Regions from separate parts of the Gallalistipes aquisgranensis genome, predicted to be linked through region 4. Evidence: riboswitches for the same ligand, from Rfam matches in the RefSeq annotation. Region 4 holds a riboswitch; each other region holds the start of a gene.
The links. A riboswitch is a leader RNA that binds a small molecule or an ion and turns the genes downstream of it on or off. The one in region 4 is predicted to bind cobalamin.
Positions count from the first base shown of each region.

Region 1 (7,709 bases), on a different contig from region 4:
AAGGCAAATTTTGCGGGGGGACGTTTTTCCGGAAATCGTCCTTCCGGGCCCCTGCGGGCGGCTCGTTGTCCGGATTTGTTAGAAAATGTCCGTAACGGAATATGTAAGACATTGGTTGGCAAAATGATCCGATAGTCTCCGGAATCTTTCCCGGCCCGGATTTTGCGACATCTCCGGGCGGATATAATTACCAAACCTTTTAATCGTTAAGAACATGAAAAGATTCATTTACCTGTTCATTGCAGCGTTTGCAATCACCTCGTGTCAGAAAGACCCGGACATGGATGACCTGGACAATGATTTCCTCGTCTACACCAGCTACGATGCCAAGGCGGACTTCGCATCCTTTACCAACTATGTGCTGCCCGACAGCATCCTGCTGATCGGCAGCGGCAACAAAGCCGAATACTGGAAAGGCGAGGATGCTCAGGAGATCATCGACGCCTTCGTTGCCGGCATGGACGGACGCGGCTATACGCGCGTCACGGAAAAAGACCAGGCCGATCTGGGTATCCAGCTTAGCTATGTCAAACAAGTGACCTATTACGTCGGGTACGACTCTCCCTACTGGTGGTATTATTACCCCTATTACTGGGCTCCGGGTTACTGGGGTAACTGGTATGGCTGGTATTATCCCTATGCCGTCTATTACGGTTACACTTCCGGTTCGATGCTGGCTGAAGCCGTCGATCTGAAAGCGGAGCAGGGGGCCGGTCACAAGCTGCCTGTGGTGTGGAACGCTTTCCTCGGCGGACTGCTCAGCTCCTCGGGCCGCTATAATCTGGACCGGACTTTGCAGGCTGTCGATCAGGCGTTTGTGCAATCTCCCTACCTGAAGAAATAACCGATTGTTTACTTTAGCTAAAAATCCGATGATTATGAAAACAATGAGATATCTGATCGTTAAGACGGCATTGCTCTCCGCACTGTTCGTGCTCGCCTTTATGCCCGGGAAGGCCCAACTCATTCCCGACGGCTACTTCAACGTCGACTGGCAGTACAATGTACCGCTGGGTAAGAGTTTTGCCGACAAATCCTCCGGTTGGGGAATGAACTTCGAAGGGGGCGCCTTCGTCACACCTGCGATTACGGTCGGGGGATTCATTTCCTATCACACCAATAACAAGTACATCGACCGCCAGACGCTGGACCTGGGACGCAACTCTTCGGTCAACACCGACCAGCAACATTCGCTGTTCCAGCTGCCGTTCGGTGTTTCCGGACGCTACAATTTCTTTAAGCACAGCGTTTTTCAGCCTTATGCGGGCTTGAAGATAGGTCCCAATTTTACCCGGATTTCCACCTATTATTACGTTCTGAAGACGTACGAGAACACCTGGGGATTCTATCTGTCGCCGGAACTCGGCGTCAATATATTCCCCTCGCCGGCCAACCGGTTCGGGTTCCACGTGGCAGTCTATTACAGTTATGCATCCAATCATGACAACCTCTGGATCTATTCGATCGATGATCTGAACAACTTCGGTTTCCGGATCGGTGTTTCGTTCTGATGTTACTGTCCGGGCTGGAATCTGCAAAAGGGTAGGGGGACTCGCTTCTCCCTACTTTTTTGTAATTCAGCGACTTGCTATTTTGTTGGGTATTTTTTTGCCGATTTTTTTTCAGGTTTATATTTTTTATCTATCTTTGCGACCGAATTAATCGCTCGATTCGTCTAACGGTTAGGACGGCAGATTCTCATTCTGCAAATAGGGGTTCGATTCCCCTATCGAGTACGGAAAGACACCCGATCGGATGATCGGGTGTCTTCGTTTTGCCGGGTCTCTCCTTCCGGACGGAAAAAATCGCTGAAAAACGGTAATATTGGTAAGATGAGCTGTGATTCGTGTACAAATTTTTACCTAGTTTTAGGTATATTTGCAACGATGTAAGGATATGGACGTTCACACTAATTTCTATCTATGTTGCGGAAAATAAGAATAACCCTTGCTCTCGTCTGTTTCGTGTTCGTCACATTGCTGTTTCTCGACTTCACGGGAACGTTTCATGCATGGTTCGGGTGGCTGGCGAAAATACAGTTTCTGCCGGCCGTGCTGGCGCTCAATGTCGGGGTCGTCGCCCTGCTGGCGGTGCTGACCCTGCTGTTCGGCCGTGTGTATTGTTCGGTGATCTGTCCGCTGGGTGTTTTCCAGGATGTCGTTTCATGGATCAGCGGACGCCGGAAACGGAAGAAATACCGTTTTTCCTACTCTCCGGCCAAATCCTGGCTGCGTTACGGGGTGCTGGCACTTTTCGTGTGTGCCGTGGCGGCGGGTGTCGGGTCGTTCGTGGCCCTGCTCGCGCCGTACAGCGCTTACGGGCGTATCGTGCAGAACCTGTTCGCCCCGCTGTACGGATGGGGCAACAATCTGCTGGCCTATCTCGCCGAACGAGCAGGTAGTTACGCCTTTTACACGACGGATGTATGGCTAAAGAGCCTGCCCACCTTTCTGATCGCGGCCGTCACGTTCATCGTGGTGGTCCTTTTGGCCTGGAGGGGGGGACGGACCTATTGCAATACGATTTGTCCGGTAGGTACGGTGTTGGGACTGCTTTCCCGTTATTCCTTGTTCCGTCCGGAGATTGACCCGCAGAGGTGTAATGCCTGTGGTTTGTGTTCCCGTGCGTGCAAGGCTTCCTGTATCGACGGCAAAGCCCATAGGATTGATTACAGCCGCTGCGTGACCTGCCTGGACTGCATTGAGACCTGTACTCACGGGGCTATCCGTTACGATTTCCGTTTCAAGAAGCGGCAACCGCAGCCAGTCGCCGCAGTCGGAGAGAAGACGTCGGAGACGGATGCCGCCCGCAGGGGATTCCTTACGGGTTTGGGATTGTTGGCCGGTACTGCAGCTCTCCGGGCTCAGGAGAAAAAAGTGGATGGCGGCCTGGCCGTTATCCTGGACAAACAGATTCCGAACCGTGCCACCCCGATCGTTCCGCCGGGTGCCCAGGGGCTCCGCCACATGCGAACCCATTGTACGGGCTGTCAGCTCTGCGTTGCGGTGTGCCCTACCGGTGTATTGAGACCGTCGGCCGGACTGGAGACCCTGATGCAGCCCGAAATGTCCTACGAACGCGGTTATTGCCGTCCGGAGTGCGGGAAATGTGCGGAGGTGTGTCCGACGGATGCGATCCGCCTCACCGACCTGGCTGAGAAATCGTCCGTTCAGATCGGGCATGCCGTCTGGATAAGTCGGAATTGCGTGCCGCTGACGGACGGTGTGGAGTGCGGAAATTGTGCCCGCCATTGTCCCACGGGAGCCATTACGATGGTCGCATCCGATCCCGAAGCGGAGAACTCCCCGAAAATACCGGCCGTGAACGTCGAACGCTGCATCGGTTGCGGTGCCTGCGAGAACCTTTGCCCGGCCCGGCCCTTCAGTGCCATCTATGTGGAGGGGCACGAACAACACCGAACGATCTAAATTTGAAATCACTATGGAAACGAAAGGCAAAAAGATAGATCGCCGTGAATTTCTCCGCCGGATCGGAGCAGGAGCCGCGGTCACCTCGGCGGCGGTGCTGGCCGGCTGCGGAGGGAAAAACACGCCCGTATTGGGTGGCCAGCCGGTACAGGGCGAGGTCCCGACCGACCGGATGACTTACCGGACCAATCCGAAAACCGGGGAACGGGTGTCGCTTTTAGGGTACGGCTGCATGCGCTGGCCGACGCTCGGCGGAGAGGACGGTGCGGACGAACTCGACCAGGAGACGATCAACCGGTTGGTGGACTATGCCATCGGACACGGGGTGAACTATTTCGACACGTCGCCGGCCTATTGCAAGGGACGATCCGAAAGGGCTACGGGTATCGCTCTGAGCCGTTATCCGCGTGAAAAATATTTCATCGCCACTAAACTGTCGAATTTCGCTCCGAGCACCTGGAGCCGGGAAGCGTCGATGGCCATGTACCGCAACTCCATGAAAGAGCTTCAGGTGAACTATCTGGACTATTATCTGCTTCACGGAATCGGTATGGGAGGCGACGGAATGGGGGCGTTCCGATCCCGTTACGAGGAGAACGGAATGCTCGATTTTCTGCTGGCGGAACGTGAGGCCGGGCGTATCCGCAACCTCGGTTTCTCCTATCACGGGGATATCCGCGTGTTCGATTACCTGCTGTCGCAGCACGACCGGTATAAATGGGACTTCGTGCAGATCCAGCTCAACTACGTGGACTGGAAACATGCCAAGGAGGTCAACGCACGCAATACGGATGCCGAATATCTTTACGGGGAGTTGGCGAAACGGGGTATTCCGGCCGTCATCATGGAGCCGCTTCTGGGCGGACGGCTTTCGAACGTGCACGACCATATCGCGGCCAAACTTCGTCAGCGCCGGCCCGAGGCGAGCGTCGCTTCGTGGGCTTTCCGGTTCGCCGGTTCGTTTCCGGGAGTGCTGACGGTGCTGAGCGGTATGACCTATATGGAACATTTGCAGGACAATCTGCGCACCTATTCGCCGCTCGAGGAGCTGACCGACGACGACAAGGCTTTTCTCGAAGAGACGGCTCAGGCTCTGCTGCGTTATCCGACTATTCCTTGCAACGACTGCAAATACTGTATGCCCTGTCCCTACGGGCTGGACATTCCGGGAATCCTACTTCACTTCAACAAGTGTATCAACGAGGGGAATATGCCTTCCTCGTCGCAGGATGCCAACTACCGGCGGGCCCGCCGGATATTCCTAGTGGGGTACGACCGTTCGGTGCCCCGTCTGCGGCAGGCCGACCACTGTATCGGTTGCGGGCAATGCAATCCGCACTGTCCGCAGGGAATCGACATTCCCCGGCAGATGCAGCGCATCGACCGGTTCGTGGAAGACCTCAAACAGGGGCGGGTATTTTAAATACCTGCCTTTTTTTGTTTTGTTGTATATAATTTCGGCGCAAAATGTTACCTTTGCGCCAGCAATGGTTCGATAACCGTCTCTTCGGAGACGGCTCGATTAAAAGGGAATGCCGTGCGAATCGGCAACAGTTTCCGCTGCTGTATGTTCCTGCCTTGCCGTTCGGGAAATCCCTGCGGCAGGGTCAAAAAGTTTTAAAATTACGCCACTGGTATTGCTGTTGCCGGGAAGGCTTTAAAACAGGAACGAGTCAGAAGACCTGCCTGCATCGGATTTTACAGACCTGCGGTTTACGGGTGGCTGTGAAAAACATACTTCCATGCCTGTCTTCGGCTTGCTGTAAAATCTGATTGTTTTTTAATTTTTATTAATTAAAAGTTTACAGCAAAATGAAGAATTTTTTCTGTTGTGCGTTGGCCTTGGCCGTGTTCGTATCCTGCGGCAAGGACGAGGGCGGGAATGAAGAGGGGACGCTCGTCCCGAAAATCACGGGCATCGCTTTTTCCGATGGGCAGAGCCTTGCGAATGGAATCAATCTCGATGTGGACAGCGATCCGGTGACGATCACCCTCAGCGCTGAAGATGCCGATTCTTACAAATGGACGCTGGACGGCGAGGAAATAACCTCGGCCAGCGGCAATTCCTGTCGGTTTTCCGATACGAAGTGGTCCGGTGCTTACACACTGACCGTGTCGCTGACCAACAGCCGGTACGCTACGACGGCCGACACTTCCTTTACGATCAATGTGAACGGTCCTTACAGGGGAAAACTGCTGGCGATCGGAGGCGAAGGAGGAATTACCGTCTTGAACGAGGATTATTCTACGTTCGAAAGCGACAAACGGATCAGTGGTGTTTCGGCCAATCAGGGGGCCGCATTGTATGGAAATGATCTGTACGTTACGGTGGGAGGAGATAACCCTCTGGTCATTGCCGATCCCCAGACTTTGAAGGCCAAAAAAGTGATTGAGAAGGGAAACAGCGGAGACAAAGAGACGTTTCCCTCCTGCGGAACTATTTACAGAACCTTTAAGGTGGACGACCGGAAAGCCTATATCATCTGTGCCCAGAGTGCAACCATCGGAGGCTTTCAGGTCGTGGACCTGACGGAAAGGAAAGTGGTCCGGCATGTGGTCGTTCCCAAAAACATTCCCGAGTTGATGTGTCGCCTGGGCGATAAGGTGTTGGGTGCAACCTCAGAAGGCTTGTACACCGTCGATCCGGAGACCGATGCGGTGACACCTGTTTCTGCTGCTTTCGGGGAGAACCGTCATGTGGTGGGTCTCACTGTCGGAAACGAGGGCGAGATCTATGTGGCGGTAGGAGCCGAGTTCAGCGGCATGAGTGCCGTGGCCGGTTCTTCCGGCAAGATCGTTCGTCTGAACGGGACGACTTTTGCCGTGGAAAAAGAGTATCCGTTGTCGGGTGCGCTGCTGAATGCTTATACGATGGGGTACACCGACGGCTCGGGGCTGCGTCATCTGCCCGGTGAAAATGCGTTGCTGTTCTATGGTAAGGACTCATTTATGTATGGAGCCAAAACCAATGTCTATCTGTTCGATTTGAATGCGGAAAGGTTGACGATGATCAGTACCGGTCAGTCTCTCGGTTCTGCCGGTACGCTCGATTTGAGTTATGACCGCAAAACCGTTTTTGGCGGATTCGGCTCTTATTCGTATGCTTTCTATCGTTTCGATTTGAGCACCGGAACTTCGGCGAAATTGTGTAATGGAAACGGTTACAGCGCCGGTTCGGTGATCGATCTGCGGTAGAGACGCCCGCTCCCGACAGGAAGGCGTTTATCAAACCCGGCAAGAAAAAGTGAATACTAATAATCAAATGTATCATTCCATGAAAAAAATCTTTACAGCACTGGCTTGTTCGGTCGTATTGTTCTCCGGCTGCCAGAAAGAGGATCTGGAACTGAACGTCACTATCGCCATGGATGACGAGGTGGTCGCTACGGTTGGGCAGACCAAGCAGTTGACGGCGACGGTCACTCCGCAGGAGGTGGCCCTGTCGGCAGCTATTCTGTGGGAGAGCGGAGACCCGTCGATCGCCACGGTGAATGCAAGCGGTCTGGTAACCGCTCTTTCCGTCGGGACGACCGTCATCACGGCCAAATTGCAGAACGATGCCTCCGTTTCGGCCCAGTGTACCCTGCAGGTGGTGAATCCGGGCGAAGACCCCGATGCCATCGTGGTTTTCGAGGACAGCAAGTTCGAAACCTTCATCCTGCTCAGCTACGACATGAACGAGGATGGCAAGCTGCAGGCTTCGGAGGCGAAAAAGATCGTCGATCTCAACGTTGCCATGAAAGGGTTCAGCTCCCTGAAAGGGATCGAGTTCTTCACCGGTCTCGAAACGTTGTACTGCGAATACAACTCCCTGAAGACGCTGGATGTCACCAATTGTCCCGATTTGCGCGAACTGGTCTGCTACAACAATGGCATCTCTTCGCTCGACGTTTCGAAGAATACCAGGCTGGAGGTACTGAACTGCAATTACAACAGCGGTATTTCCGAACTGGATGTCACCAACTGTCCGGACTTGCGGACGCTGGAGTGCGGGGGGAACGCACTGACCGAATTGGATGTTACGAAAAATCCGAAACTGGAGCGGCTGAGGGCCGATTACAACAGGTTCGACCATCTCGATGTGTCGCAAAACCCGGAGCTCCGTTACCTTGATGTTTCGTACTCGTCCTATTTCGTGAGCACGGCCACTCAGAAGTATAATTCCATCGGCGAAATCGACCTGAGCAACAATGCCAAACTGGAGTATTTCAACGGCAACATGTGTGCCTTCAAACAGTTGGATCTGAGTGCCAACAAGGAACTCCGCAACCTGCGTTGCCT
Region 1 is NZ_JADCJY010000001.1:1,124,845-1,132,553, reverse strand. It holds gene INF32_RS04360 (DUF4136 domain-containing protein) at 215-844, shown strand; gene INF32_RS04355 (outer membrane beta-barrel protein) at 879-1,511, shown strand; tRNA gene INF32_RS04350 (tRNA-Glu) at 1,665-1,736, shown strand; gene INF32_RS04345 (4Fe-4S binding protein) at 1,923-3,428, shown strand; gene INF32_RS04340 (aldo/keto reductase) at 3,442-4,851, shown strand; cobalamin riboswitch at 4,900-5,132, shown strand; gene INF32_RS04335 (DUF5074 domain-containing protein) at 5,241-6,623, shown strand; gene INF32_RS04330 (Ig-like domain-containing protein) at 6,703-7,709, shown strand, end outside.
Region 1: another riboswitch for cobalamin. It lies ahead of INF32_RS04335 (DUF5074 domain-containing protein); the one in region 4 lies ahead of INF32_RS09800 (DUF5074 domain-containing protein).

Region 2 (7,709 bases), on a different contig from region 4:
TGAAATTTATAGTTATTTTTGAATAACAAAAAATCGCTGCCGATGGGTTAAAAAAACGGAATAATACGATAAATGGCTTCGCGCTGTTTATTCCCGACTGTAAATATCGCCAATATTTTTCACTATCCACAGGAATAGACAGACAAGTTTGTGTCAGACACACCACGTGCTGCACGGGCTCGTCTTGTTGGTGGAAGGAACCTTGGCGAATCCTACAGTTGAACAAGTTCGGGCCCGTGCTTTTTTCCCTTCCCTTTTCTCCCTCCGCAGAACACCGTTTCCCTGTCTTCATAAAAAAGAACGGTCCGAAGACCGCTCTGTCGCCCCCCAAAAGGCAAACCGGACGGAATCCGTCACCAGAAACGGGCCGTGATGTCCTCCATGCGCACACCGCCCCGCTCCGCCCGTATGCGATAGAGCCGCTGGTTGGTCGTCCGGCTGCGGAGCCCCCCGCACCGTTCCACATAGGGTCCCAGTTTCAGATAATCGAACAACCCGGCATCGACTTCCTCCGGCAGCCGGTTCCGGCCCGAATACCACGCCGTACGTAACCCGGGATAAGCCTCCCGGAGCCACCGGGCCAGCGCGGCCACCTCCCCCGGAGCGCCGTCGCCCCCCATGAAACAGAGGCAGGTAACCGATCCGCCGTACTGTTCCAGCAGTGCCTCCACCTCCTCCGGAACCAGGAGCCGTCCTTCGTCCCGCCACAGATAAGGACTGTGACAGCCCGGACAACCGTTCGGACAACCCGAGATATTGACCGCGAGCGTCACTTCGTCCGGTATCTCCTGAAAGACGATATCGTAACTTACGAATTTAAGCATCTCTTTTTCTGTTTGCCGTTCCGGAAAAGCGAACGGCCCATGTCCGGACCGCCCCTTTTCCTGCCGGTTTTCACACCTGTTCCGAACCGTGCGCGTAATGACGGCGGGCCGCCTCCTTCTGGCGCGCCCGGGAGAAATTGCTCACCCGCTTCAGATAACCGATCACGCGCGTCAGATAGTCCGTATTGCGGCTGTGACACACGGGGCACTCCTGCAGATAGCGTTTGTCGATATGTCCACAGTCGTTGCAGACCGTATTGGGAATGTTGAAGGTAAAATAGTTCGTCCCTTCGCGGGCGGCCACCCGCAACAGCTGGCGGTACTGCGGAGCGCTCAGATGCTCGTCCAGGTTCATGTGCAGGGCCGATCCTCCGGTCAGGTGCTCCACATAATGGCGGCCGTGCAGCCGGAAACGGTCGAGCACGTTGAGCGAGGAGTCCTCCACCACGTAGAAATAGCTGTTGTAGCAGTCGCGCGGCACCGCATAACCGTCCTCCCGGTCCCACTTGGCATGCTTCACCCCCACGTTCTCGGCCGGGATCATCTCGCAGTTGAAGAGCACCTCTTTCGTGCGGTACTGCTTGTTATAGCGCTCCACAATCCCCAGCACATCCTGCACGAAGGAACGGTAGCGTTCGTTGTCGTTGATGGGAATCCCGAGAAATTCGGCTGCCTCGACCAGTCCGTTCACCCCGACGGTCAGATACTGGCGGGCCATATTGATATACCCGGCATCGAACAGCGGAAGCATCCCCTTGCCCTGAAGCACCTTCAGATTCTCGTTGTAGGCCAACTGGAATTTGTGTACCAGATCGACCACCTCCGAGAGGAAAACGGTGTAGTCCGTTCCCTGCCGCACGGCGTACTGGATACAGCGGTTCAGGTTGATCGTCAGCACGCTTTTCGACCCCGTAGAGACGCCTCCGGCACCGAGCGTGTAACTGAACCCGTTGTCCTGTATCTCGTTGCGCAGGCGGCAGCAGCTGCTGAGCGAATCGGCGTTGTCGCTCATATAGGTGAAGAAGGAGTGGCCCTCCGCATACATCTGCGCCGTAAAATCGCCGTATTCCCGGTCCTTCACATCCCCGTTCTCCGAGAGCAGGGCCATGGTCTCCACGGGGAAGGTCAGCACCGTTTTCGTCCGTTCGGCGTTGAACCAGCGCATGAACCGGCGCTGCAGCCAGTCGAGCGTCTCCCACCGGGGACGCGAACCGTCCGGGAAGAAGAAGTTGCCGAAAAGACTCTCGAAATAGAACCGGTCGTAATAGGCTATGTTCCAGAAAACGGCCTGGAAATTCCGGGCCCCCGTAGGCTGGTTGATCGAATAGACGATCTGTTCGAAACAGTCGGTAATCACCTTGTCCAGCGTCCTCTGCCGGAGCGAAAGATCGACCACGCGGTCAGTATCGGCTATGTAGTCGTCGCCGTACTCCTGCCGGATAAAATAGTCGAGGTACATCAGGAACTCCGGCGTGGCGCAGGCCCCGCTGAGCATGCTGCTCACGATGAAGACCATATTGACGAAACCGCCGCAGAACGACTTGAGATTGGTCGGTTTCGTGGAGTTGCCCCCGATCGAGGCCGTGCCGCCGATCAGCCACGGGTACATGGTGATGCTGGCACAGTAGTTGGCCATGCTCGTCTCGTCGTTCTTGTAGATGAAATGACCGTCGAGCAGTTCAAGGTAACGGTCGGCCGTCGCCTTGCCGTACATCTGCTTGATCCGGTCGCAGAGCAGCCGGCGGTTCAGGCGGATGAAGTTCGACTTGGGCAGTTCGCCGATCAGCGTGGCGATGTTCTTGTTCTCGACGTTGGCGTTGGCGTCGTACTTGCTGCCCGTGGCCGGATTCTCGGCCTCGCAGTAGTCGATCAGGAAAGCCAGCTTGTCGCGCACCTCCCGGTCTTCGAGGTGCTGCTGGCGGTAGATGATAAAGGACTTGGCCACCCCGTAATACCCGTGGCTCATCAGGGCCAGCTCCACCTGGTTCTGTATCTCCTCCACGGTGGTCCCCGCACAGATGTAGAGACTGGAAGTCAGTTTTTCGAGCACCGCCTCGGAGGGTTCCTTGCCCACCGAGCGGAAAGCCTTGGCGATCGCCGCCGTGATCTTGTCCATCGAGAAGGGCTCCCGCGTCCCGTCCCGCTTCACGATCGTAAATTCCGATCCGTTCATCGTTTTCATTCGTTTTAAAGGTTCCACATGCGTTCTCCCGGCGGACGACTCCGCCGCGGCGTCCCTGCGAAAATCCCCAGCGGGAAAAGGATCGGAAACACCCGGAACCCAGACACGCGGCACGCGCCGCCGTTCCGGTCTCTCCTGTCGCCCTAACTCCCGAAAGCAGGATCTATCGCTGGCATTTCCGGCAGGTCTTCTGACTCATCTCCTCCCCCGGGGCGCCTTCCCACAAAAACATTGCAGTGGCATCCTGCCCCGGGCTCGTCGAGAATTACAGCAGCGGGTACTGTCACCGATTCGCACGGTGTTCCCTCTTGCGGGACGGGGCCGTAACCCCGCCACCGGAAACAGTGTAAAAGTAGACATATTCGGAACCATTGTTCCTGCCGCACGGAGAAAACTATCATCTTTTTATCAACAATCCGCCCATTCCGGAAGAAATGCTTATTTTTGGGGGCGCGACCGAACGCACACCGAACGACCGGCAAGCATGGAGTGGCTGATGAATCTGGGATATACGGGGCTGTTCGTCGGGGCCTTTCTGGCCGCGACGGTTATCCCTTTTTCGTCCGACGTGATGCTGGTGGGTCTGCTGGCCGCCGGGGGCAATCCCTTCATCGCCATTCCCGTGGCCACTGCGGGCAACTGGCTGGGAGGGCTCACCTCCTACTGGCTCGGATGGCTCGGCCGCTGGGAGTGGATCGAACGGTGGCTGAAGGTCAAACAAGAGACGCTGGAACGGCAGAAATCCCGTGTGGACCGCTGGGGCAGCTGGCTGGCCCTGATGACGTGGCTGCCGCTGGTGGGCGACGTAATGGCCGTGGCGCTGGGATTCTACAAGACGGATTTCAAAAGGACGGCCCTCTTCATGCTGATCGGAAAAGGAGCCCGATTCGTGGCCTGGGCCGCCCTCTACTACTGGATATGGCCCGATCAATAACCCGAACGATATGATAAACCACGCAGAAGTCATCGCATTCGACGCCGACGATACGCTCTGGAGCAACGAACCGCATTTCCGGGATACGGAGAACCGGTATATCGGTCTGTTGGCGAAATACGATGCACCCGAACGCATCTCGGCCGCCCTCTACCGAACGGAAACCGCCAACATGGAGCTGCTGGGCTACGGAGCCAAAGCCTTCACGATCTCCATGCTCGAAACGGCGGTGCAGATCGCGGGCGAGCGTCTGACGGCCCGGGAGACCGCACAGATCGTCGAATGGGGCAAGTCGCTGCTCCGCATCCCGATCCTTCCGCTGGAGGGCGTACGGGAAACGCTGGAGAAGCTGAAGGAGAGAAACCGCTACCGGCTCGTCGTCGCCACCAAAGGCGACCTGCTCGACCAGGAGAGCAAACTGGAACGTTCGGGTCTGGCAGACTGCTTCGAACACACGGAGGTGATGTCCGACAAGGGGGAGAAGGAGTATGCCCGCCTGATGGCAAGGCTGGGCGTGTCTCCGGACCGGTTCGTCATGGTCGGCAACTCCCTCCGGTCGGACATCCGGCCCGTACTCGCGCTGGGCGGCTATGCCGTATACATTCCTTTCGAAGTGACCTGGGAACACGAAAAGGCGGAACCGATCGAACATCCGCATCTGCGGCAACTGAGCCGTTTCGAAGAGCTCGCCGGTCTTTTCTGACAGGTGCCGGACCGCAAAACGGCCCGTTCCGCCGGTCATTCCCTTCTTCCGGCAATCCGCCTGCGGCACCCTGCATCCCGAAACGGGAAAATACGGAAGGAGGGGAGCGTTTCGCCGCTCCCCTCCTTCTCCATATCTCCGGTTCCGGCGGTCAGTTCACCACCCGGCAATAGCTCCGGTACTTGCCCATCACCCGGTCCACGAAAGCGAGCGTCTCGCCGCTCCCCGTGAACCGGCCGTGCCGCACCACCTCGTCCTCCAGATAGGCGGGATCGGCCTTGCACCGCAGGAAAAACGACACGTCGGCCCATGAATTCGGATCGCCTCCGTATTTGGCGGCCAGTCCCCGGGCATCCATCACGTGGCCGATTCCTCCGTTGTAACAGGCCAGGATCAGGCTCATGCGGTCCTCGAAAGGCATCCGCTCCGGCAGTTTCAGCGTCCGCTCGATCTTGCCCAGCAAACGCGCGGCCAGCCGCACGTTGATCTCCGGTTTCATGATTTCGCTCTCGTGCACACCGAACTGGCGCGCCACGACCGGCATGATCTGCATCAGTCCCCGCGCGCCTCGCCGGGATACGATATAGGCATTGAACCGCGATTCGTTGTAGGCGATGGCCGAGAGCAGGCGCCAGTCGTACCCCTCCTCCTGCGCCACGCTGCGGATCAGGTCGTCCCACGCCGAAATACCGCCCGGCACCCGGCGTCCGTCGCCGATGAACTGCCCCACGATACCCCTCTCGAAATAGAGTTCGTTGAGCATGGCATACTCCTCTCCGTTGCGGTACCGCTCCAACCATGCGGCGAAGTGTCTCTTCAGCCCCGCACCTTCCCCCCCGAGCACGACACTCATGGAGACCGTGCCGGGAAAGGCACAGACCTGTTCGATGTTGCGTACCAGAGCACAGCCGAGCTGCGCCTCGCTCTTTTCGCAGATCAGCAGATCGTATTTCCCGTCGCCGAGCTCCTCCATCAGGTCGAAACTGTTGCGCGAAGAGAGAAACACGTTGCTGCCCCGAAGCGAATCGAGCAGCATCCCGTAATCGTCCGTCTTCCGGAAAACGTCGGGTACCATCAGACTGCGGCCTTCGAGCATACGTGCGGTCAGCCCTCCGCCGCGCTCCCGGAATCCGGCGGCCAGCCCCTTGCGGGCCAGCATCACGTAAGAGGTAGTATAGACGGGAAGCGCACGTGCGCTCCAGCTCCCTTCCACATGCGAGGAGAGCGTCGCCACGATATCCGCTTTCCCTTCGGCCAGCAGCCGGGCGCACGAATCGGGCGCGCTCTGCGGCACCACCTTCAGTTCGACGCCCAGTTCATCGGCATAGGCCCCGAGCAGGTCGTACTGGTAGCCGTACCCCTCACCGCCCAGCACGAAATAGCCGGGCATGTCCACGTCCATGGCCACCCGCAGCGTATCGCGCTCCTGCAGGAGGGACGACAGCCCTCCGCGGCGGCCGCAGTCGGAAAAGACAAAAAGAAAAAGAACCGGTACTAAAAAAAATACGTTCCGTTTAAACATAACAGATGTTTAGCGGGCAGCCGTCCGCCGCGCAGAAGCTAATCATAGAAACCCCACGAGAATCCGATCTTGAAAATCCGCTGGTTGAGCGGATAGTGCAGCACCTGAAAATAGTTGCGGCCTCCGATCAGGTCCTCGTTGACGTGCTGGAACTTCAGAAAGATACGCATGCGTTTCCACTTGGCGTTGGCGAACGCATCGACCATCGGATAGTTCCCCAGCTCCTTTTCCCTCTGGTTGTAGAACTTGGCCAGCGCCGGATTGTAACCGAAGGCATAGTACTTCGTGTTATACCGTCCGTCGAGACCGATCTGCATGCGCAGTACGTTCTTCACCACGTTGAATTCGAAGAAATAGGAGAGGTAGGCACTGGCCAGCGGCACCGGGATGACTTCCTGTGACGTGCTCCATTGCAGCAATACCCTGTTGTTGAAGTGAAATCCGCCGGCGCGGAAATCCTTTTGAGCATACAGGCCCGTGACGCTCACGCTTCCGTCGGCCTGGGCGGGCATGGAGTTGGCATCGTAGTAGATTTTGTTTCCGATGACGCTCTGCCAAAGCCCCGCCGACAACCCTATGTAGGGAATCTGCAGCGTAACGTCGAACCGGGTCTCATTCTCCTTGGCAAAGGAGTTCGACCAAATGTAGTGGTTCGAGTAGTAATTCTCCGCCCAGTAATCCGGCGAACGGCGTTCGTACCGGAAACGGCCGGACAGAGTGATGGGATGGTCCTTGATAAACGCGCTGACCGACAACTCCCCGCCCAGACTCAGGTCCTGGCTCTGGCACCCGAGCGGGTGGTAGGTGAGGTCGGCGCCCCAGTCCAGATACTTTTTCAGCTTGCCCGCGATCGACCCGTAGACGTAGAAACTGTTCCGGTTCACGCCTTCGGTGTTGCCCGTGAGATACTGGTCCATATTGAACTGGTAGTAATGATGGTTGTCCAGCCCCACCCCGGCGTCGATGGTTCCCACCACCGCGTCCCGGTCCCAGGGCTGTATCTGCACGAAAATCTTGTTGGAGAGCAGCGACTCGAAAATGGAGTCGCGCGAGGCGGCGGAATTGATGTACCAGTTCTCGTAATAGTCCCCGCTGCCCTCTTTGGTGTCGGTGTATTTCTTGTAAAAGCGGCTGTACACGATCGAATGGCCGACAAAAATAGAGGAACGGCCCGCGATCGAAAAGTCCTCCTCGGTCAGCTTCCGAAGCGGGATACCGTACGACTGTACGGCATAGAAAATATTGTTTTTCAATTTGTTGCGCGCATCGGACAGCCGGATGGGGATATTCTCCGACATTTCGAACACGGTGTCGGTAATGTCCCGGTCGTTCTGTACGCCGCCGTTCTCCTGCACGTCCACCGAATTGTAGATATACCCCCCGTGTGCCGAGTATTTTTTACCCGTGTGGGAAAAGGCCATCGACAGGTTCTTGTCGCGGGCCTTCTGCCACGTGTAGATACCCCGCGTACCCCGGCTCTTGTAGTTGACGTTGAACCCCGACGAAGGAGAGATACTCTGGGCATGGGTCAGCTCCAGCCGCTC
Region 2 is NZ_JADCJY010000001.1:2,059,480-2,067,188, forward strand. It holds gene nrdG (anaerobic ribonucleoside-triphosphate reductase activating protein) at 354-824, opposite strand; gene nrdD (anaerobic ribonucleoside-triphosphate reductase) at 895-2,997, opposite strand; cobalamin riboswitch at 3,170-3,361, opposite strand; gene INF32_RS08350 (YqaA family protein) at 3,491-3,940, shown strand; gene INF32_RS08355 (HAD family hydrolase) at 3,951-4,643, shown strand; gene INF32_RS08360 (MltF family protein) at 4,795-6,165, opposite strand; gene INF32_RS08365 (putative porin) at 6,204-7,709, opposite strand, start outside.
Region 2: another riboswitch for cobalamin. It lies ahead of nrdD (anaerobic ribonucleoside-triphosphate reductase); the one in region 4 lies ahead of INF32_RS09800 (DUF5074 domain-containing protein).

Region 3 (7,709 bases), on a different contig from region 4:
AAACTGCTGAGTGCCCAGCCGGAATATTCCGAATGGAAAGAGATACGCGACAGGGAGGACATGCGGATCGAAAAGACGCTCGGAGAGGACGTGGAAACGGCCGTAGCCAATGAAAAATACGGATTCATCTCGGGAGCGCTGCGGGAAACCCTCACTCCCGGCAACAAGGAGGAGGCACAGACGACCCGGATCATCGACTCGTTCGTCACCCACAAGCTGTTCGGATTCCCCATCTTCCTGTTCCTGATGTGGCTGATGTTCGAAGTCACGTTCCAGTTGGGAGCCTATCCCATGGAGTGGATCGAGGCGGGTGTCGGCTGGCTCTCATCGCTGGTAGAACAGGGTATGGCTGAAGGTGCGCTCAAGGACCTGATCGTGGACGGCGTACTGGGCGGCGTGGGCGGCGTGATCGTTTTCCTGCCCAACATACTGATTCTATACTTCTTCATTTCGTTCATGGAAGATTCGGGCTACATGGCCCGGGCCGCGTTCATCATGGACAAGATCATGCACAGGATCGGCCTGCACGGCAAGTCGTTCATCCCGCTGATCATGGGCTTCGGCTGCAACGTCCCCGCCATCATGGCTTCGCGGACGATCGAAAGTCACAGCAGCCGGCTGATCACCATCCTGATCAATCCGTTCATGTCATGCAGTGCACGGCTTCCCATCTATATCCTGCTGGTGGGTACATTCTTTCCGAAGCATGCCAGTCTCGTCTTCATGGGGCTCTATCTGCTGGGTATTCTGGTGGCCATCGTGACGGCCAAGTTGATGCGCAAATTCCTCTTCAAAAAGGACGAGACGCCGTTCGTCATGGAGCTACCGCCCTACCGGCTCCCTTCGGGCAAAGCCACCCTCCAGCACATGTGGGACAAGGCCGCCCAATATCTGCGCAAAATGGGCGGCATCATTCTCGTCGCTTCGATCTTCATTTGGTTCCTGAGCTACTTTCCGAGGCCGAAAGAGGAGATACTGCCCAGGGACGTACAAAGCGAAGCCATCGCGGAGGGAGTGACGTCGACCGACCTCCAGACGCTCGAAACGCTGGAGCAACAGAAAAACTCCTATCTCGGCCGTATCGGGCAGTTCTGCGAACCGGTCGTGGAACCGCTGGGCTTCAACTGGAAAGTAAGTATCGCCCTGTTGTCGGGAGCTGCTGCCAAAGAACTGGTAGTCAGCACACTCGGCGTCCTCTATGCGGAAAGCGACCCGGAAGACACCGGAGCCTTGTCAGAAAAACTGACCGCACCCAATCCTCAGACAGGGGTTCCCGATCTCACGCCTCTTTCGGCCCTGGCATTTCTGGTATTCGTCCTGCTCTATTTCCCGTGCATCGCCGCACTGGTGGCTATTGCCAACGAAACGGGCAGTTGGAAATGGGCTCTGTTCTCGATCCTCTACAACACGCTTATCGCCTGGCTCGTGGCATTCCTGGTTTATCAGATCGGTAGTCTGTTTATCTGAAAAGATATGGTACAGGACATCATCGTATACATCATCATCGGGCTGGTCATCCTGGAAATCATTCGACGGATAGCCAAACTCTTTCTGCGGAAAAAGGGGGATTTCGATCCTTGCGCAGGATGTGCCGGTTGCGAAACTCGTGATCTGTTCCGCCGCAAACAGGAAAAATGCCTGGAAGAAAAAGGAGAAAGAAAACGGCGGAAAGACAATCGCGCAGGAGGATGTTCCTGCGGCTGCGGATGTCATTGACAGTCTTTGTCATTCTGGGAAAGCCTGCAGTCACCATCGCGCCCGGCCCCGAATTCGGACAGAATGTCCTCTTGCAAAAAAGGCCAACATCCCGTCCGGGAAACGGCCCGCTTTAAAACCATAGTATTTTTCCGGAACGGAATCGGGGCTTTTCGTCACCGTCTCCGTAAGGGTCATAGCGGTCGACATTGCAACCGAACTCTTTCAAAAACCCGATTTTACCTTCGGGCGTCCACCCGACAAGCGAAACGCCGTCGAACATATCGCCGCCTCCGTCGTTCATCCGGCTTTCGAAGAACCATTCCACAACCGTGCGGTCCTCTCCATGCATATATCGCCCGATATTCCAGGCAACAACGCGTCCCCGCGTGTTCCACTCGTCAAACCACCGTTTGACTTCGCCGGCGCCCCGGTACTCCGGCCCCCAACTCTCGATATAATGGACATCCGGAGAAAAAATCTCCGCGATTCCCGTATCGGTTCCCTTCACCCACATATCGAACCACCGGCAGACGATACGCTCCCTTCTTTCCGCATCCATAACTTTTTAACGCTTCAACCGCAGCATCCCGTTTTTCAGATCTTCCAGCAAACCCGAGCAGGCGTCTTCCAATAAATCCAGTACGAGTTCGAAACCGCGGGCACCTTCGTAATAGGGATCGGGGACATAAGTGGCCTGATGACACCGGCAGAAAGCTGTCATCCGCCGAATCTTATCCGCTTCTTCCGGAGAGGGGGCCAACCGATAAGCCCGCTCGTAATTCGAATCATCCATCACCACGATCAGGTCGAATTCCCGAAAATCGTCTTCCGTGATCCGCCTCGAACGACTCGCCAATTCATAGCCGCGAGCCCGTGCGGCCCGTCTCATGCGTGGATCGGGCAGATCGCCCGCATGCCCGCCATAGGTTCCCGCCGAGTCGACTTCGATCCGTGAAGACAATCCCTCCCGCTTCACCAGCTGACGCATGATCTCCTCGGCAGCCGGAGAACGGCAGATATTGCCAAGGCAAACAAACAATATCTTTATTTTTTCCATAAGGCTATCCGACGGAGAAAATGATGAGCAGCTGGGCCGTCAGCACCCGCAGGAACATCGTAAGCGGATAGACCGTGGCATAACTCACGGCCGGCATGTCGTTCCCCGCCAAGGCGTTCGAATAGGCCAGCGCGGGAGGGTCGGTCATACTGCCGGCAATCAGCCCCATCAACGTATAATAATTGGTCTTATACACCTTACGGGCGAATACGGCCACAAGCAGAATCGGGACTACGGTGATGACAAAACCGTATCCGATCCAGTGATACCCTCCCTCATACACGATCGTCCGGACAAATCCGTCTCCGGCACCGAGCCCCACGCAGGCCAAGAAGAGCGATATGCCGATTTCACGCAGCATCAGATTGGCACTCATCGTCGTATAGGTAACCAGCTTGTAATGGGGCCCGAAGCGGCTGATAAGAATCGAAACCACCAAAGGCCCTCCGGCCAGCCCCAGTTTGATCGGCTGCGGCACACCGGGGAACACGAACGGGATACTGCCCAGCAACACCCCCAGGCAGATTCCGATGAAAATAGGTATCAGATTGGGTTCGCGCAGCCGCAGCATCGAATTGCCCAACAGGCGGGTAATATCCTTGATCGCCATTTCGCTGCCCACGACCGTCAGCCGGTCGCCCATCTGGAGCTGCAGATCATGACGGGCGATCAGATCGACTCCGGCCCGGTTGACACGGGTCACTGTCACGCCGAACCCTTTGCGCAGTTTCAGGTCTCCGATCCGCTTGCCGTTGAGTTCGGGCTTGGTAATGATGATCCGCCTGGAAATGAACTGGGAATCGAGTTCTTCCCAATCCTTATGGCTCATTTCGATCCGTTTACCGACCAGATTTATAATGGGCCGCATATGCTCAGCCGAAGCCACGACCAGCACCTTGTCCCCTTCACGGAGCACCGTTTCGGCATTCACGATCTCGATCCGTCCGTCGCGCCTCAACACCCGGGAAACGACGAACGGCCGGTTGATGGAATGTTTCACGTCCACGACCTTCTGTCCGTCGATCAGCGGATTGACGATCAGCACGGAAGCGAGTTCCGCCTCTTTGGCCGCACGTTCGTCGTTTTCGGCCAACGCCTTGTTCTCCTCCTCGAAGCGGATGCGGAACAGCCAGCGGATAAAAATGATCGCGAGGATAATTCCCACCACACCCAACGGATAGGCTACGGCATACCCCAGAGCGATGGTCTCGTCGCTGCCGCCCGTCATGTCGGTGAAAGTCTGCTGGGCGGCACCGAGACCGGGCGTATTGGTGACGGCACCGGAGAGGATACCGACCATCGTGGTGATTCCGATACCGGTAGCCAGGTGAAGCGCGTATGCGGTAGCCACGCCCAACAGGACGATCGCCGAAGCGAGCATATTGAGCCGGATACCTCCTTTTTTGAACGAAGAGAAAAAGCCGGGCCCCACCTGCAACCCGATCGAATAGACGAACAGTATCAAACCGAATTCACGGATGAAATGGAGCGTATGGGGGTCCATCCGCATCCCGAAATGGCTGAAAATGATTCCTACGAAGAGAATCCAGGTGACACCCAGCGAAATGCCGGCCACCTTCACCTTTCCCAGAAATACCCCCACGGCGATCACGGCGGACAGAATCAGCACCGAATGGGCGATTCCCTCCCCGAAAATCAAAGAATTAAGCCATTCCATCACGCAGACAGTTTTAGTTTAGCAACGCCCTTCCTCTCAAATTCCGGGCAAAACGCCTGCAAAGATACACAAAACGAAAGAACTAAAAAACATACGGTCCCGCCACGAAGTAAAATTGAGCGGACGGACGGTACAATTTGTCCGATTTTGACTATCTTTGCCGGCGCAAGGTCCGGCGACGGGGGCATTGCCCTGCGGCCGGTTAAAAGGGAATGCCGTGAGAATCGGCGACAGTTCCTGCTGCTGTGAATCTCCGCCCCGCACGGGGCAATTCCGGACAATCTTTGCCACTGGCCCCAAGGTCGGGAAGGCGTCGCGGAAGGGATAAGTCAGAAGACCTGCCCTGCAACATATTCAGATTGTGTCTCAGCGATAAGACAAAGATGAACCTGATTCGTACCAATCATTTTGCAAGGGCTTTGCCCGTCATGTCCCCGGAACCTGCCGCAAGCTGTTCTGCCAGGGAAACCGCACATCTTCCCCGGACCCGCCGGCTCTCTTTCCCGGCGGAAATGCCGCATTTCAAACACCACGGAGAATCAACAATCGCATACCGATGAAAAACAGATTGACAAAATTGCTGGCACTGGCCGTTTTCACCTCGGTACTGGCCGCATGTATGGACTACGGGGAACGCCCCGTCGAACGACTGTCCGCAGACGACTCCCCGGGTCTGTTCATCACCAATGAAGGCAATTTCATGTACGGGACGGCCACCCTCTCCTACTACGACATAGGTAAAAAGCAAGTGGAGAACAACGTCTTCATCCGTGCGAACGGGATCAAACTCGGCGACGTGGCCCAGTCGATGGTCGTCCGGGACGGACTGGGGTACGTGGTGGTGAACAATTCGAGCGTGATTTTCGTCATAGACCTCAAGACGTTCAAGATCGTCAATATGCTCAAGGGCCTCATCTCGCCCCGCTACATCCATTTCGTGAACGACGAGAAAGCTTATGTGACCGATCTTTACGCCTTCGCCATCACGGTATTCAACCCGAAGACGATGGAGATCGTCAAACGGATCAGGACCGACATTCCGGGCAAGACGACACCCTCTACCGAACAGATGGTACAGTACAAAAACTTTGTATTCACCAACTGCTGGTCGTACGACAACAAAATCCTGATTATCGACACGGAAACCGACACGGCGGTCGATTACATCGAAGTCGGCAAACAACCGACCTCGCTGGTCATCGACAAACACGACAAGCTCTGGACGATCACCGACGGAGGATATGCCGGCAGTCCTTACGGGCAAGAGGCCCCGGGACTGTATCGGGTGGATGCGGAGACCCGCCGGGTGGAAAAGGTGTTCAAGTTCGAAATGGGAGACCGCGGATCGGAAATCTGCATGAACGAAGCCCGTGACTCCATTTTCTTTATCCGAAGCCGGCAGGAAACCGTAAACGGAAAGACGGAATCCCGCGACCACATCTGGAAAATGAGCGTCGGAGCGGACGATCTGCCCGACGAACCGTTCCTGACGAACACCAGTACGAACCACTGGTACGGGCTCACCGTAGATCCGCACACGTCGGAAGTTTACGTGGCCGACGCCATAGATTACGTACAGCCGGGAGTGATCTACCGTTACTCGGCCAGGGGAGAACTCCTCGACAAATTCCAGGTCGGGGTCATTCCGGGAGCATTCTGTTTTAACTATTAAGGGCCATGAGACTATCGGAACACGATATTTTTCGGGGAGGAGTGACAGCAGTGCTTCTCTTGGGCGCGCTACACGGCGCCTACGGACAGAAACAGGAAAAGAAGGAGGCGGACCGCCCGGTGCGGACCATCCGGATCGAAGAAGTATCCGTCTCCACGAAACAGAAGCTGTCGGAAATCGGAGCCACCAAAACGGTTCTCGATACCGTCGCCCTGCGGCAGAATGTAGTCCACAGCCTGGCGGAGGTACTGGCCCAGAATACACCGATCTTCATCAAGAGTTACGGTCGGGGAGCCATGGCTACCGCCTCGTTCCGGGGGACCTCACCCTCGCATACGCAGGTTCTGTGGAACGGCATGAAGATCAACTCTCCGATGCTTGGCATGGTAGACTTTTCCCTGATCCCCTCCTATTTCATCGACGACGCCAGCCTGTTGCACGGAGCCGGATCGGTCGACGTGGCCGGAGGCGGATTGGGCGGAGCCATCGTGCTGGGAACCCGTCCGGCAGGCGAAGAAGGGTTCGGGCTGAACTTCATTCAAGGGATCAGCAGTTTCGACACCTACGACGAATTCCTGCGGCTCAGCTACGGAAACAGGAAGCTGCAAAGTTCGACCAGGGTATCCTATGCCCTCTCCGACAATGATTTCGAATACACGAATTACAACAAACTGAACGACGACCTGAAAACCCACCCCGTAGAGCACAATAAAAACTGTTCGTTCCGCGACCTGCACATCATGCAGGAATTGTATTACACCCTCGACCCGCGCAACAAACTGAGTGCCGCAGTCTGGTTCATGGACTCCAACCGGGGCATCCCCGCCCTCAACGTGAACTATCAGGAGGAGGACCGCTCGAGCAACAAACAGGACGAGGCTACGCTGCGCGCGGTCGTAGGATGGGAGCGTCTGGGAGAAAAACTCCGGTTGGGGGCCAAGGCGGGATACACCTACTCCAATATGGTGTACCACAGTCACGGATCGGTCAACGAAGAGGGCGGAACGGTGGCCGTAGAACAGGTTCATTCGCAAAGCGTGGTCCACACGGGGTTTCTGAACTTTTCAGCCGGTTACTATCCGTCGGAAAAGATCGCTCTGACGGCTGCGCTTTCAGCCAACTACCATGCCGTGGACAGCCGGGACAAATACATCTATGCGCTGGAGAAGAAAAACTACGATACGATGCGGCTCGAAGCCTCGATGCTCGTCAGCGCCAAATACCGCCCCCATCCGCGTATCGGTTTCGGAATCGACCTGCGCGAGGAGAGCTACGGCGACCGCATGACGCCCTTGATTCCGGCCGGCTTCCTGGACATTGTGCTATGGCCGCGGTACAATGTGATATTGAAAGGATCGGTGGCCCGTAATTACCGTTACCCCACCATGAACGACCTCTACTTCCAGCCGGGAGGCAACGACACGCTCCGCACGGAAAAGGGATATACGTACGAAGGCGGCATCGAGTTCGGCATCCGAGAAAAAGGATTCCAACTCCAGGGCGAAGGGACGGTCTACAATTCGCACATAAACGACTGGATTCTGTGGCTGCCCACGTTCAAGGGCTACTGGTCGCCGATCAACGTCCGCAAGGTGCACAGCTAC
Region 3 is NZ_JADCJY010000001.1:1,115,792-1,123,500, forward strand. It holds gene feoB (ferrous iron transport protein B) at 1-1,467, shown strand, start outside; gene INF32_RS04300 (hypothetical protein) at 1,474-1,716, shown strand; gene INF32_RS04305 (nuclear transport factor 2 family protein) at 1,829-2,257, opposite strand; gene INF32_RS04310 (low molecular weight protein-tyrosine-phosphatase) at 2,264-2,755, opposite strand; gene INF32_RS04315 (putative transporter) at 2,760-4,433, opposite strand; cobalamin riboswitch at 4,585-4,793, shown strand; gene INF32_RS04320 (YncE family protein) at 4,990-6,105, shown strand; gene INF32_RS04325 (TonB-dependent receptor) at 6,111-7,709, shown strand, end outside.
Region 3: another riboswitch for cobalamin. It lies ahead of INF32_RS04320 (YncE family protein); the one in region 4 lies ahead of INF32_RS09800 (DUF5074 domain-containing protein).

Region 4 (7,709 bases):
GATCCAGGCCGACATCGTCAAGCAGAAACTGCCCGAAGGCAACGGGGGATTTACCGCCCTGCACTTCGGCAAGACGGACGACCGCATGTATACCGCGCTGGCATCGCCGCATCCGATCGACCTGTGCCGCTACCAGGTGGCCAACGGCTACATGGGGCGCGTGGGTCTCATCAACTCGGGCGGCGAATCGCACGGAGCATCCGACCTGAAGGATGCCGTCGTCACGGCCATTGTCAACAAACGGGCCGGCGGCATGGGCCTTATCAGCGGCCGCAAGGCTTTCCAGAAACCGATGAAAGAGGGAATCGAACTGCTCAACGCCATCCAGGACGTCTACCTCGACCCGGAAATCACTCTGGCCTGACCCGGAAGACCGGACAGGCAGGGCCAGTGTAAAAAATCGTAAAAATTTATCCCGTGCATATTACTTTCAGCAACCGACACGTTATCATATCGAACCCGTCCTTCGGGCCGGCCCAAATGCGAACCGACATGAAAATCGCCTTTTTCGGAACCAAGCCCTACGACCGCGAATCGTTCGACGCCGTCAACCAGGAATACGAATTCGACATCCACTACCACAAAAGCCACCTCAACGCGGACAGCGCCATCCTGGCCCGCGGCGACGAGGCGGCCTGCATCTTCGTGAACGACACGGCCGATGCCGGAGCGATCCGGGCGCTGGCCGACCAGGGTGTCCGGCTGCTGGCCCTGCGATGCGCCGGGTTCAACAACGTAGACCTGCAGGCAGCCGCAGAAAACGGCCTGACCGTGGTCCGTGTACCCGCTTACTCGCCCCATGCCGTAGCGGAGCACGCCGTGGCCCTGATGCTGTCGCTGAACCGCAAGATACACCGGGCCTACTGGCGCACGCGGGACGGCAACTTCTCGCTGCACGGGCTGCTCGGGTTCGACCTGTACGGCCGCACGGCGGGAATCGTCGGCACGGGCCGGATCGCCCGGGTGCTGATCCGCATTCTGCAGGGTTTCGGCATGAACGTCATCGCCTACGACCCCTATCCCGATGCGGAATACGCCCTCAACAACCACGTGCTGTACACCTCCCTCGACGATCTCTACCGCCGCTCGGACATCATCTCGCTCCATTGTCCGCTGACGGAATCGACCCGTTACATGATTAACGAGCGGTCGATCGCCCGGATGAAGGACGGCGTGATTCTCATCAATACCGGTCGGGGCCGGCTGATCCACACCCCGGCCCTGATCGAAGGGCTGAAGGAGAAGAAGATCGGGGCGGCCGGGCTCGACGTCTACGAGGAAGAGGCCGAATACTTCTACGAAGACCAGTCGGACAAGATCATCGACGACGACGTACTGGCGCGGCTTCTCTCGTTCAACAACGTGATCGTGACCTCCCACCAGGGTTTCTTCACGGCCGAAGCGCTGCACAACATCGCGCGGACGACCCTCCGGAACGTGGCGGATTTCGCCGCCGGGAAACCGCTGGAAAACGAAGTGAAACGCAACGAAAAACCATAGAAAGATGAAAAAGATCGTACTACTCAGACACGGACAGAGCCAGTGGAACCTCGAGAACCGCTTTACGGGATGGACCGACGTGGACCTGACCGAACAGGGCGTGAAAGAGGCGCTCCGGGCAGGCGACCTGATGCAGGAGGCGGGCCTCGTCTTCGACAGGGCTTTCACCTCCTATCTCAAGCGCGCCGTGAAGACCCTCGACAACGTGCTCGACCGGATGAACCTCGACTGGATTCCGGTCGAAAAGGACTGGAGGCTCAACGAAAAGCACTACGGAGCCCTGCAAGGACTGAACAAGGCCGAAACCGCAGCCGAATACGGCGATGAACAAGTGCTCCTGTGGCGCCGCAGCTACGACATTCCAGCTCCGGCCCTCGGCGGGGACGATCCGCGCAATCCCCGGTTCGACATCCGGTACCGGAACGTCCCGCCCGGAGAACTTCCCCTGACGGAATCGCTCAAGGAGACGATCAAACGGTGTCTTCCCTACTGGAAGGAGACGATCCTCCCCTCGCTGCGAACGGCCGACCAATTGCTGGTGGTCGCCCACGGCAACAGCCTGCGGGGCATTATCAAGCATCTGAAACAGATATCCGACCACGACATCGTGAGTCTGAATCTGCCTACGGCGGTCCCTTACGTCTTCGAATTCGACGACGACCTGCGACCGGTCAAGGACTATTTTCTGGGCGACCCGGAAGAGATACGCAAACTGATGGAAGCCGTGGCCAACCAGGCCAAGGGTAGCAAATAGCCCCTGCTGCCATAAGAAAAGGCGCTCCGATGGAGCGCCTTTTTCCGTTCCGGGCAACCGGTCTTTCTCCCCGCCGGGGACATTCCCTCAGGAGACAAGGCGGGTTATTATGGCAAATAACTACATCCCTCTCTCAGCCGGCTCCTGCCGAAACGACACCCGGACAGGGAAAAACGGTTTCCGGACACGGATCATACCTACCCGACCGAACAGCGGACAAGGCGGCTATCTGGCCAGCCAGGTCGCCTCGAACTGCTTCGTACTGTAAACTCCCGCACAGAACGGTACGGGGGTCTTATTGGCTTTGTCGTACTCGGCCAATTCGCAGGTAGAAGCATCGTAGGAGGCGAGTACATTGCCCTGAATGGGCACGATCAGACGATTCGTCCACGGATCGACAGCCATATAACCCATCAGCCCGTTGACATTTTCCGTCGTCTCCGAAATACTCGTTTTCGTCAGGGTGCCCGTCGTATAATCATAACGGCAGAAACTGTCCGTTGCATAATAATCATCGTCGTATCCCCCCGAGAAATAGAGAGCATCCTCTGTAAGACTGGCGCACATGGAAACATTGGGTGTATAGGTCATAACCGGGAAGTACACATCTATCTCCTTCTCGGACAGTATATTTCCGGAATGATCCATCTTGACGATTTTGGATTTGGAAGTGTAGGTATAAGTGGCGGTCCACCCCGAACCTGACACCTCGAAAGTACCGGAAACAGCCAGATACAGGTTCGCATCCCGGCCTTTGACCACATCCTTCACCTGGCGGCCTTCGAAAGTGATCCGTTTGACGACCCGATCCGTCGCCGGGTCAATAATCACGAGGCTCTCCCCGCACGAGGCATACACATAGCCACGGCTGACGAGCATGCGGGCCTTGGCCGCCCCCGATTTGGAGAATTCCCCGTAGGTTCCCTCAATATCGGAAGAAGCCATCTTTTTGGTTTTCAGATCGAACACCCGGATTCCCGAATGTGTTTCCATATCGGAGACGGCATACTGGATGTATATCTTATCGTTCACCACCGCGATATGCTGAGGATGATTGTCCAGCGCACCCAGATTGACCGTTTCGATAACGTCTTCGATTTTCAGCGTCTCCGCATTCAGAATCACGATCTGGCCGTCCCCGCCGTTATCGGTTCCTTTCTGGGAGACCAGATACATCCTGCCATCATAGATATACATATCTTCAAGATAGCTCCCCGCTTTGTGTCCCGGATTCGATTTCTCGTAAATATCCCCATCGGTCGCAAAGGTGGGGAACGCCGTGGAGTTCGGTGCGATGAAATACATCTCCCCGTTCTGGGAGGCATTGGCATTTCCCTCCATCAGGACATACACCCCCTCTTTCACGGGTTTTTCCGGCTCTTCCTCCGGCCATTCGGTCCCGTGCTTTTCACATCCTGCCACCGACACAAGAACGGCAGCCATCAAACAAAATCTGCTAAAAAAGTCCAGTTTCTTCATCGCGTATCGAAATTTGGTTTACGTCCTTATCAAACCGGATTTCACAATACACGACGAATCGTTCAGACAAATGCGGCGGCAGAAGCGGCCGATTCCATCCCATTCTCCGTAGGAATGTAAAATCCTCGATACCGGCAGGTCTTCTGACTCGTCTCGCTTCCAGGGCCTTCCCGGCAAAAACCAGTGGCTGTATTCCTGAAAGCACATCCCGGAGACGACCTCCGGGCGAGACTCACAGCAGCGGGAACTGTCGCCGACTTTCACGGCGTTCCCTTTTAATCCCCTTGTTACGGGAACCGATACGGAGTGCAAAAATGGAGTTTTTATTTCAATTTGCAAAAAACCGGGCCGTTTTTTTCGGATCAGAGCTTCTTTTCCACCAGCATCCGGATGAACCCGGCCGTCTCCTCCATGCCCAGCAGGGACGAGTCGATCGAGAAGTGGTAGGAAGCCGCATCGCCCCACTTCTTGTCCGTGTAAAAATCATAATAGGCGGCCCGGCTCTTGTCTGTCTTGGCAATCAGTTCGGCGGCCTGGCGCTCCGGCAGCCCGTTCCGCTGCATGACCGTGGCCACGCGCACCTCCGTCGGAGCGTGCACGAACACGCTGAAACAGAGCGGGTGGTCGCGCAGGATATAATCCGCACACCGGCCGACGATCACGCACGACTCGCGTTCGGCCACCCGGCGGATCGTCTCCGACTGGAAACGGAAGATGTTCTCGTTGGAGAGAATGCCGTCGTATCCGAAACCCATAGAAAGCGCATGCATGAAGGTCGTCGGGGCCCGTTCGTCCGCCCGGTCGAAAAATTCGCTGCAAAGTCCGCTCTCGCGGGCGGCCTCCTTCATCAGTTCCTTGTCGTAATAGGTGATCCCCAGCATTTCGGCCAGACGCCGGCCGATCACGCGGCCGCCGCTTCCGAACTGGCGACCCACGGTAATGACGAATTTCTGATCCATAACTTCTGTTTTAGAGGGTATTCTATAATTGCAGGGCCTCCTCCTCGCGGAACTTCTTCATCTGGCGGGTCAGCAAAACCGCGGCCAGAATCACGGCCATCGTATCGGCGATCGGCATGCTCACCCAAACCCCGAGGCTGCCCAGATGCGAGGGCAGGATCGCCAGCAGCGGAATCAGGAAAAGCATCTGACGGGTCAGCGACAGGAAAATGGCCTTCTGCGCCTTGCCGATCGACTGGAAGAAACTGGAGGTCACGATCTGGAACCCGACCAGCGGAAAGACGATCGTCACCACCTTCAACCCCTGTTCGGCCACGGCCAGCAGCTCCTCGTTGGTGGTGAAGAGCATCGAAATCTGCACGGGGAAGATATGGCTCAACAGAAATCCGGCCGTCGTCACACAGGTAGCCACCAGAATACCTTGCCGCAGGGTCCGCTTCACACGGTCGTACTTGCGGGCCCCGTAGTTGTACCCAACGATCGGCTGCATGCCCAGGTTCAGACCGGCCACGACCATCACGAACAGGAGCACCACGCGGTTGACGATGCCGTAGGCCCCGATATAGAGGTCGCCGCCGTTGTTCTTCAGCGCATTGTTGATGAAGATCACCACGATGCTGGCGCACACGTTGAGCAGGAACGGCGCCAGGCCGATCGACAGAATACCCCGAACGATCTTCGCTTTCAGCCGGAAAATGCTGCGCTGGAAATGGATGAAACTCTTCCGGCAGGAGAAATGGTGCAGTTCGATGCTCATGGCCACGGTCTGGGCGATCACGGTGGCCGTGGCCGATCCCTGGATACCCCACCCGAAGCCGAAGATCAGCAGGGGATTGAAGATGCAGTTGCAGACCACGGCGGTCAGCATGACGAACATCGCCTTGGTCGGATAGCCCGAAGCGCGGAGCATGTCGTTCAGTCCGAGGTAGATGTGCGTTACGACGTTTCCGGCCAGGATGATCCGCATGAAATCGCGGGCATAGGGGATGGTCACTTCGCTGGCCCCGAAAAAGTAGAGGATCGGGTCGAGGAACGTGAGGGTCACGGCCGTAAAGGAGAGACCGACGATCGTGTTGAGCAGCACCACGTTGCCCAGAATGGAATGGGCACTTTTCATATCGTTCTGTCCCAATTTGATGGACATCAGCGACGAGGCTCCGATACCCACCATCGAGCCGAAGGCCGAAGCGAGGTTCATCAAGGGCAGGGCGATGGCCAGCCCCGCGATTCCCAGCGGACCGACACCGTGACCGATGAAAATGCTGTCGATAATGTTATAGAGCGATGCGGAGGTCATCGCAATGATGGCGGGGATGGCGTAATGCAGCAACAGTTTCGAAATTTTCTCCGTACCCAATACTAACGGGCTGTTTTCATTCGGCATAGATCTTTTCTCTTATATTCTCGCCGCAAAGTTCGCAAAAATAGGCGGGAATCCGAAAAACGGCCTTCCATAATTTTTCCGGAATCGCTATTTTTGCCTTCCATACACCGGAGTGCCCGATCCCCTAACGACGGAAAGCCACATCCCCTCCGGAAAACAAAAAATGACATGACGGCATCCGAAACCTCCGCCCGGCAGATCGTCGGCAGACTCCTGGCTCTGGCCGATCCGGCCGCAGCCCGAAAGATGAAACGCTACGCCATTTCCACCGAACACGCGCTCGGTATTCCGATTCCCGTGCTGCGCTCCATCGCCCGCGAATACCGCCCCGACCACCCCCTGGCACTGGCCCTGTGGAACGAACCGTGGCACGAATGCCGCCTGCTCGCCCCGATGGTGGCCGACCCGTCCCTCACGACACCGGAGTTGATCGACTCATGGAGTGCCGGTTTCGACTCGTGGGACATCTGCGACCAGTGCTGCACGAATCTGTTCCGCCACACACCCCATGCGTTCGGCAAGATCGCCGAGTACGCACCCCGGCCGGAGGAGTTCGTCCGCCGCACGGCCTTCTCCCTCATCGCCACCCTCGCCGTCGGCGACAAAAAAGCGCCGGACGAAAAATTCCTCCCCCTGTTCGGCCTGATCGAGACCTTCTCGACCGATCCGCGCAATTTTGTAAAAAAAGCGGTGAACTGGGCACTCCGCCAGACCGGAAAACGCAACCGGAGGCTCCACGGACCGGCACTGGAACTGAGCCGTCGCCTCTCCCTCTCGTCCGATGCCACGGCCCGCTGGATCGGGCGCGACGCGCTCCGGGAACTCTCCGATCCGAAGATCATCGCCCGCATCAAACCCTAAACCGCGCACCGGGAAAAACGCCGGGGGGCGGAACGCTTCCCCGCCGACCATCCCGGCAATCCCCGCTCCACAGGCCCGGCCGGAAGAAACGGCCGCACAAAGGTTCCAGCCGCCCGCATCAAAAAGGCACTCCCCCGCCACAGACGATGCGGCAGGGGAGGAATATAATCCGTACGGGACAGTTTCCCGGAAAGGCGACAGGCTGCGGCCCTCTATTTGTGCCGGCGCTCCAGCTCCTTCTCCAGGTCGGCGATGGAACACCCGGTGGCTTCGAGCAGCACCAGCAGGTGATAGACCAGGTCCGAGGCTTCGTAGATCATGTCGGCCTTGTTCCGGGCCACCGCTTCGATCACCGTCTCCACGGCCTCCTCGCCCACCTTCTGCGCGATCTTGTTCACCCCGCGCTGGAAAAGTTTCGTGGTGTAGGAGCCCTCCGGCATGTCCCGGTGGCGCTGGCGGATCACCCGCTCCAACTGCCGGATGAAGCCTTCGGTACAGGGAACCCGCTCCCCTGCCTCGACACGGGCCCTCGTCTCCCGGTCGGCGAAACAGCTCACAGTACCCGTGTGACAGGTAGGTCCGTGGGGTACGACCCGGATCAGCAACGTGTCGGCATCGCAGTCCGCCGCAACGGAAACCACGTCGAGATAGTTTCCGCTGGTCTCGCCCTTCGTCCAGAGCCGGCCCTTCGTCCGGCTGTAAAAAGTCACGCGGCCCTCGGCCTGCGTCTTTTCGAGTGCCTCCCGGTTCATATAGCCCAACATCAGCACGG
Region 4 is NZ_JADCJY010000002.1:106,557-114,265, forward strand. It holds gene INF32_RS09785 (class I fructose-bisphosphate aldolase) at 1-364, shown strand, start outside; gene INF32_RS09790 (2-hydroxyacid dehydrogenase) at 493-1,500, shown strand; gene gpmA (2,3-diphosphoglycerate-dependent phosphoglycerate mutase) at 1,505-2,254, shown strand; gene INF32_RS09800 (DUF5074 domain-containing protein) at 2,480-3,697, opposite strand; cobalamin riboswitch at 3,850-4,049, opposite strand; gene INF32_RS09805 (cytidylate kinase-like family protein) at 4,096-4,692, opposite strand; gene INF32_RS09810 (MATE family efflux transporter) at 4,715-6,076, opposite strand; gene INF32_RS09815 (DNA alkylation repair protein) at 6,245-6,937, shown strand; gene hisIE (bifunctional phosphoribosyl-AMP cyclohydrolase/phosphoribosyl-ATP diphosphatase HisIE) at 7,150-7,709, opposite strand, start outside.